Marinoscillum sp. 108: one gene and its partner. The protein of the gene in region 1 interacts with the protein of each later gene in a pairwise test. Links are inferred from orthologs where the notes say so. Each region holds a gene or a part of one and is shown in the gene's direction. Other genes may lie near its edges.

Region 1 (3,736 bases):
GCTGGCTGCCCGATACCATTGTCAATGGTATAGTTGGTCAGGGTTTCTGCTGAAGTCTCCTCCAGATCATCATTAAAGGTGAGGAGCATCTCCGTCTCCGATAGGGTAAGTGCAGACTGTAACTGGAGCTGTGTATAAGAAAAGTCATATGTCGCATCACTATTCCTTGTCAGCGCAGAGGTTACGGTAAGTGTGTAATCTCCTGTGACCAATGGAGTACCACCATCGAGAGTGAGTGTGACAACCGAATCGCTTACTGAAGATTGGGTGGCTGAAGATACGGTATAGCCCGGCAACGTGTAGCTTCCAGTGGTCTCCGCATCCGTTTGGTCTATCGGCTGATTAAAATATACCACCACTTCCGTAGCAGAAAGAACCTCCACTGTGTCCATTTCCAATTGTGAAATCACCAGGTCATCAAACCCAAAATCATCATACCTTGAAGTGGTACTGTATTGAAAATAAACCCCAAAATAATTGGTTGAGGTATATGTGTTGTCCAAAACGGAGGCTTCGAGCTGGAAGTCCTGAGCTCCATTTGGGTCCGCATAGATTGTCCAGTTGCCCAATACGTCCCGAATCACCCTTATTCTCACTTCGCCTATAATGGAGCTGGAAAACCCCGTGGTTCCCTGAGCAATCTCCTGGACAGTGCCGGCATCATTCCGGAATAATTTGATATAATCGGCGCTGGTTTGTCCCATTTGAATAAAATAGCCCGTGGGATTGTCCTCCAGATCAAGCTTATCAGAAGTGAGATAAATCCTGAAAAAATTAGAGGTGGTACCATTGAAATTTAAATCCAAAAGAAACTCCCAGATAGTATAGTCCATTACCGAGCTGACCGTGGAAAGGTGGAGCACACTTGCCGCGTCACTGGGCCCGTTACTATTCAGTCTGTTTTCCTCCGTAACTACAAAATAGGAGTCATCTCCACTCCAGGTCGGGTCATTGGTGAAGTCGCCATCAGAAAAATTATCCGTCACCTGAGTATATCCGTACACACTATTAATGAGGATAATAAGTAAAAGAGTGGTTCTTAATGCCATCTTATATTAAATTCGCCGTTTGTTAAAAATAGGGAAATAAAAACCTGAAATAGTTCAATATAATATAAAATCATTATGAAGATTGCTGTAGTGGGAGCCACTGGCCTGGTGGGTCAGGAGATGCTGAGGGTCATTGAACAGCGCGAGTTGCCGTTCGATGAATTGTTGTTAGTTGCTTCGGAGCGTTCCGTAGGTAAAGAGATGACCTTCAAGGGCAAAACCTACAAGGTAATTTCAATGCAGGATGCGGTGGATCAAAAACCAGATGTAGCCCTGTTCTCTGCTGGTGGTAGTACGTCCATCACCTGGGCACCCAAGTTTGCAGAAAATGGCACCATCGTGATCGATAATTCTTCGGCCTGGAGAATGGATCCTACCAAAAAACTTATTGTTCCGGAAATTAATGGAGGTGTATTAAGGATCGACGACCGGATCATCGCCAACCCTAACTGCTCCACCATTCAGATGGTACTGGCCCTCGGGCCGCTGCACGAACGTTATACCATCAAGCGTATCGTAGTGTCTACCTATCAGTCTGTGACTGGCACCGGAAAAGCCGCTGTAGATCAAATGATGAATGAGCGTGCGGGCAAGGAAGGCGATATGGTCTATCCATATAAAATTGACATGAATGTGCTTCCTCACATCGATGTGTTTTTGGACAACGACTACACCAAGGAAGAAATGAAAATGGTGAATGAGACCAAAAAGATTTTTGGTGATGACACTGTACAGGTGACCGCCACGTGCGTGCGTATCCCTACCATGGGAGGTCACTCAGAGTCTGTAAATGTGGAATTTGAGGAGGAGTTTGATGTTGCTGAAGTAAAAGCACTTCTGAGCAAAGCTCCCGGTGTAGTACTGGAGGATGATCCTAAAAACAATATCTACCCCATGCCAATCAATTCGCATGGAAAGGATGAAGTGTTTGTAGGAAGAATCCGAAGAGACGAGACTCAGGAAAAAACCCTGAACATGTGGATAGTAGCAGATAACCTGAGAAAAGGTGCGGCGACTAATGCTGTTCAGATTGCGGAATTCATGCTGGAAAACAGCCTGGTGTTCTAATTAAAAGAATAGCCTATAAATTAGCGGTCTGAGGGATTAACCTTCAGGCCGCTTTTGTTTTGTACAATGGGGAGAAGTCTATGAATAATCTGGAATTTCTTGGTTCGGAAGATGTGCAGCAGTTTATGCTGGAAAATCAGCATTCAGATTTACAAAAGCTACTCCTCAACCCACCCCCACAGTTCAAAGATCAGGTGAAGCTGATAGTGGATCAAATACTCAGTCGACGAAAGGCCAAGGGTAAGCTTCCAGATTGGCTTGATCAACCTGGAGTCATTTTCCCACCTCCATTGTCTTTAGAACAATGCTCCAGTCCGGAAACTGCCGAATACAAGAGCCAATTGATGAGTGGGAAAATGCTGGTGGATCTCACGGGGGGTATGGGAGTAGATACCCTTGCCATGTCTCGGGAGTTTGACCATACCACCTATGTAGAGCATTCCGAATGGCTCTGTGACGTTTTCCAGCACAACCACCCTCTGCTGGGCAATGGGGCAATTGAAGTGGTTAATGCCAGTGCAGAAGACTATCTCAGTCGTTTTGAAAGTAGAGGCCACTTTTTCATAGACCCTGCCCGACGGGATGTCTCCAAAAAGCAGGTTTTTCATTTTGAAAACTGTTCGCCAAACGTTTTGGAGCTACTCCCTCTCTTTCAGTCTAAAGCCGACCTCCTGCTCATCAAAGCTGCACCGATGATTGATATCACATTGGGCCTGAAACAACTGCAGCATGTTCATCAAATACATGTGGTGAGTGTAAAGAATGAAGTCAAGGAAGTACTTTTTCTTTTAAACTTTAAGGAAATTTCTGAGCCTCTCATTAAATGCGTCAACCTCAGAAGTGAACACCCGGCATTGAGCTTTACACTCAGTGGAGAAAAGGACCTGGAAGTCACATTTTCATCCGTAAAAAGATACCTCTACGATCCCAATAGCGCGATCCTCAAAGCCGGCGCATTCAAGTCCCTAACGAGTATATACGACGTGGACAAACTCGCTCCCAATACGCACCTCTATACCTCAGACCAGTTGATCGAGGGCTTTCCAGGAAGAGTCTTTGAGGTAGTAGCGTCAGATGTCGGTAAAAAAGAACTCGGCAGACACTTGCCCGAATTGAAAGCCAATGTGGTCAATAAGAATTATCCCATTAAACCAGAGGAGCTCAAAAAGAAACTCCGACTGAAGGACGGTGGTGATTGGTTTGTGATGGGCTACCGCGACCTCCATGAGGTTCCGAGGATAGCGCTTTCCAAAAGAATCAGGTGATCCGGTTGGGTTGGTACACGCTGTAAAAAATCCATTTGTCACACAAAAAAGATTCTGACTTCTGCCCGAATTGTGCATTTCGAATGGCGCCATCTATGTTCAATAACGTCTTCCCTTCAAGGCTCGAAAACAGTCTAAAAAACAGGTACATCACGTGGATCAGGGAATTCTTCCACCATGAAGCTGATTGAAAATCGATGACATGCAATTCTCCGTTCTCCGTCAAATGCGTCCGGGCTTTGAAGATGGCACCTTCCAACTTCTCTGTACCAAAACAATCAAGAAAAAAGGGCATCACTATGGCATCGAACTTCTCGCTGGTTTCCCATTGAAAGAAATCAGCATGTACATAAT
Region 2 (3,902 bases), on another replicon or contig:
TACTCCCCGGTTGTTAATGCCTGTGCCAGCCACAGTTTTGTCGTCTACCTTAATGATTTTGTCACCTGGCATAATGCCCAGGCGCTCAGAAGGACCACCGCTGAGTGGACTCACCACATGTATGGTGTCTTTGAAAATATTGAACTCAATGCCGATGCCTTCAAAGTTTCCTTCCAGCTGAGACTGGGAGATTTCCAGCTCCTTAGCAGGAATATAGACTGAGTGTGGATCTAGCTTCTCCAGCATCTCAGTAATGGCTGTTTCGGCCAGCTCCTCAGTATTTACTTCATCCACATAGTCATTCTGAATGTGGGTGATCACCTGCCTAAACTTGTAAATGCTTTCATACAAGCTGTCAGAAGGGTCATTGCCTTCCGCCATATTGGCTCCGATGAAAATTCCCAGGGCAATTCCCAGGGCGATATATAAAGGAAGTCTGATGGCGCTTTTACTATTTTTTGGAGTCTCCAATGGATTCAGAATTTATTGTGCGTTTAAAATTACAGCCTTATGAGGTCAAAATTAAACGTGCGGATGATCAAAAACGTTTCTGACCAAAATCAACCCATCGTTTTCAATCATATTGGTATCTTTGAGGGTGGATGAGAGTATTTGATTTGACCATACGATCACTAGTAGATGAAAATTACATCTACGCCCGGGCACTAAGTTACCTGGGGATAGACTTCTATCGCCACCCTGACCGTACGCTCAGAGAGGTATGCAGTCAGATGGGTTTGCAGAAAGGTCAGGTGCTCAAAGCTTTCTATTTATTTGATCGGTCACATCGGTTTTCCTTTCAGGAGCTGGGTAAATATCCTTTGGAAATAGTGATTGAATACCTCAAATATGCCCACCACCTCTTTATTAAGGAGAAATTGCCTTATATCGCCAATCTGGTTCATCAATATGAGACGTTGAATGACCTCAAGCTGATCTTTCCTGAGTTTGTAGAAGAGTTTATCAATCACATATATGAGGAGGAGGACACCCTTTTCTCTTATATCAATTTGCTTCTGAAGATTCAAAAAGGAGAAGTTTCAAACCCTCAGATGGCGCTTTGGAGGCATCGCAAACTCTCGCTGAAGCAGATCCACACTGACCATTGCGAAGAAGATGAACTGGCGGGTATCCGCAACCTGGTGGAAGAGGCTGATATGAGTGATCTGCACTGGCGGGTCATTGCTCAGGAGATCAAGGCCTTTGATCGGGAGATGTGGTATCATGCCGAAATCGAGAATAAAATACTCTTCCCCCGTGCAGTGGCTTTGGAGGCTGTAGTGCGCGAAAAAGTCAATAATCTTACCCCACTTAATTAATGCCTCGGATTCTGGCCTTAGACTATGGTGCCAAGCGTACTGGAATAGCCGTCACTGATCCATTGGGAATCATCGCCACTCCACTGGAAACTGTCCGTTCCCATGACCTCATGGATTTCCTGAAAGCCTATTTTGAAAAGGAGGAAGTGTCTGAGGTGGTGATGGGGATGCCTAAAAATACCGACGGCCAGCCAACCAACGCCACACCCCTCGTGGAAGCTGCGGTGAACAGATTTAAGAAACTATTTCCCGATAAGAAACTATTTTTGCATGACGAGCGGTTCACTTCCAAAATGGCACTGGATGCCATGATTGCAGGAGGGACAAAAAAAAGTGACCGTCAAAAAAAGGAAAACATTGATCGAATAAGCGCAACGATCATTTTACAATCTTATTTAGAAGCACGTTTATGATATATCCGATCGTACTCTTCGGAGATCCGGTATTAAAGAAAAAAGCAGCAGACATCCCAAAGGGAGCCAGCGTGAAAGAACTGATAGCTGACATGTTTGAGACCATGTACTCCGCATCAGGGGTGGGTCTGGCTGCTCCGCAGATTGGCAAGTCTATTCGTCTCTTTGTAGTAGACGATTACCCTATGATGGATGAAGGCGAAGAGGGTGTGAGAAAAGCGTTTATCAATCCTCAGATCATCGATGAACATGGTGAAGAATGGGCTTTTGAAGAAGGCTGTCTGAGCATACCCGGTATCCGGGAGGATGTATCCCGTAAGTCGGTGGTGAAGATCAGGTACTTCGATGAAGAGTGGAACGAGCATGAGGAGGAGTATGATGACATCCATGCGCGGGTCATCCAGCATGAGTACGATCACATCGAGGGGGTATTGTTTACCGATCACATTTCTTCTTTCAAAAAGAGGCTACTGAAGGGCAAACTGGCCAATATCAGTAAAGGGAAGGTGGATGCAGACTACCGTGTGAAGGTGCCTGCCAAACGATGACCGATGAGCTGAAAATAGCCCTGATCCAGTCCGATATCCACTGGGAGAATACCGAAGCAAACCTGGGGATGTTTGAGGAAAAAATCTGGAAGCTGGAGTCCAAGCCAGACCTCATCGTACTCCCGGAGATGTTTACCACCGGGTTTTCTATGAAGGCCGCGGAGCTGGCCGAAGTAGCACACACCAAGACCTTTCGTTGGATGAAGCAGCAAGCCGCCCAAACCAAAGCGGTGATTATGGGTAGCTACATCCTTAGGGAAGGGGAGTCGTTTTACAATCGGCTGTATGTGGTCTACCCGGATGGATCGAGCCAGTATTACGATAAGAAACACCTATTTGGACTGGCGGGTGAAAATGCGGGATACACGGCTGGCACCGAACGATTGATCGTGGAGGTGAATGGCTGGAAGCTCATGCCACTCATTTGCTACGATCTGCGATTTCCGGTATGGGCCCGGTCAAGAGCGACTGAAAATTCCCTATATGAATATGATGTGCTCGTCTATGTGGCCAACTGGCCCGAACCACGCATTCATGCATGGGATACTTTGCTGGCAGCACGTGCCATAGAGAACATCGCTTATTGCATGGGGGTCAATCGACTCGGTACCGATGGTGTAGGTGCGCAGTATGTCGGACATTCGGCAGTTTATAATTTCAAAGGAGAGGTAATGGCCTTTTCCGAAAAGGAAGAAAACCTCACTGCTACTTTGTCTGCCGCAGATTTACAATCTTTTAGAGACCGGTTTCCTTTTCAGCGGGATGCTGATCGGTTTTCATTCGAATAACATCTTCATCAATTCCTCCCCAGTAGCGAACACCCTCCCCTTGAGCCGGGTCATCATGGGTTTCAGTGGAGCATAATCCCTGTTGCAAAAGAGCTTTGAGTCTTTCTTTTTAATGAGCTGATTCAGTAACGAAAAGGCACCCCCAGTGGGTACGTCTTCCCCTTGCACTTGGCAGATGACCGTTATTTGCTCACTGTCGCTGATGAGTTTTTTGGCATAGTGAAGGGTGAGACTATCCGAGAAGTTATCCAGTGAATACAGTACATCACCCTCTTTTTTCTCCGCACGCACTTTTTGTTCCAGCGGGTTTTCAAAATCAAAACCAGCCGGGTCGGTGAGGAAGTGAATGAAGATGATCGTACGGTTTTGGTCGTTCATGCAGGAGATCCGAATATATTTGTAATGATGGAAAATTTTATTGAATATCTCTACTCGAAGTTTCTACAAAGCGATGGGGTTTCTATCGATACCCGCACCATCCAAAAGGATAACCTGTTTTTCGCGCTGAGCGGACCCAACTTCAACGCCAATAAGTTTGCAGAGAAGGCCCTGGAGCTCGGAGCAGCCTATGCTGTGGTGGATGATCCCGCCTTTGCCACCGATCCCCGGATCATCCTGGCTGAGGACAGTCAAAAAGCCTTGCAGGATCTGGCCGTTTTCCATAGGAGCCGGTACAAACGCCGGCTGCTGGCCATCACTGGATCTAATGGTAAAACCACCACCAAGGAATTGATCAACCGGGTACTTCAGGAGAAATACATCACCCATGCAACCGTAGGCAATTACAACAATCACCTGGGAGTGCCCCTCACGTTGCTGCACATTCACCCGCAG

The links. Proteins that work in one complex are often made in the same cells at the same time.
Region 2: the proteins of GV030_RS21200 (region 1) and def interact in binary tests that used the Escherichia coli proteins (3 or more experiments, as listed by UniProt). The link is inferred for Marinoscillum sp. 108 from one-to-one orthologs.

What each region holds. Positions count from the first base shown.
Region 1 is NZ_LR734819.1:130,400-134,135, reverse strand. The notes cover bases 291-3,120. They hold GV030_RS21200 (aspartate-semialdehyde dehydrogenase), read left to right. Parts: upstream 291-1,124; coding sequence 1,125-2,117; downstream 2,118-3,120. Other genes in these bases: GV030_RS21195 (hypothetical protein), read left to right, coding at 2,198-3,120; GV030_RS21205 (lamin tail domain-containing protein), read right to left, coding at 291-1,049. Also shown: more of GV030_RS21205, read right to left, coding at 1-290; more of GV030_RS21195, read left to right, coding at 3,121-3,382; GV030_RS21190 (class I SAM-dependent methyltransferase), read right to left, coding at 3,375-3,736.
Region 2 is NZ_LR734808.1:3,293,267-3,297,168, forward strand. What follows is about bases 509-3,504. They hold def (peptide deformylase), read left to right. Parts: upstream 509-1,728; coding sequence 1,729-2,280; downstream 2,281-3,504. Other genes in these bases: GV030_RS13395 (iron-sulfur cluster repair di-iron protein), read left to right, coding at 603-1,319; ruvX (Holliday junction resolvase RuvX), read left to right, coding at 1,319-1,732; GV030_RS13410 (amidohydrolase), read left to right, coding at 2,277-3,068; GV030_RS13415 (hypothetical protein), read right to left, coding at 3,057-3,446; murF (UDP-N-acetylmuramoyl-tripeptide--D-alanyl-D-alanine ligase), read left to right, coding at 3,471-3,504. Outside these bases: GV030_RS13390 (S41 family peptidase), read right to left, coding at 1-471; more of murF, read left to right, coding at 3,505-3,902. UniProt on the Escherichia coli protein: Removes the formyl group from the N-terminal Met of newly synthesized proteins. Requires at least a dipeptide for an efficient rate of reaction. N-terminal L-methionine is a prerequisite for activity but the enzyme has broad specificity at other positions.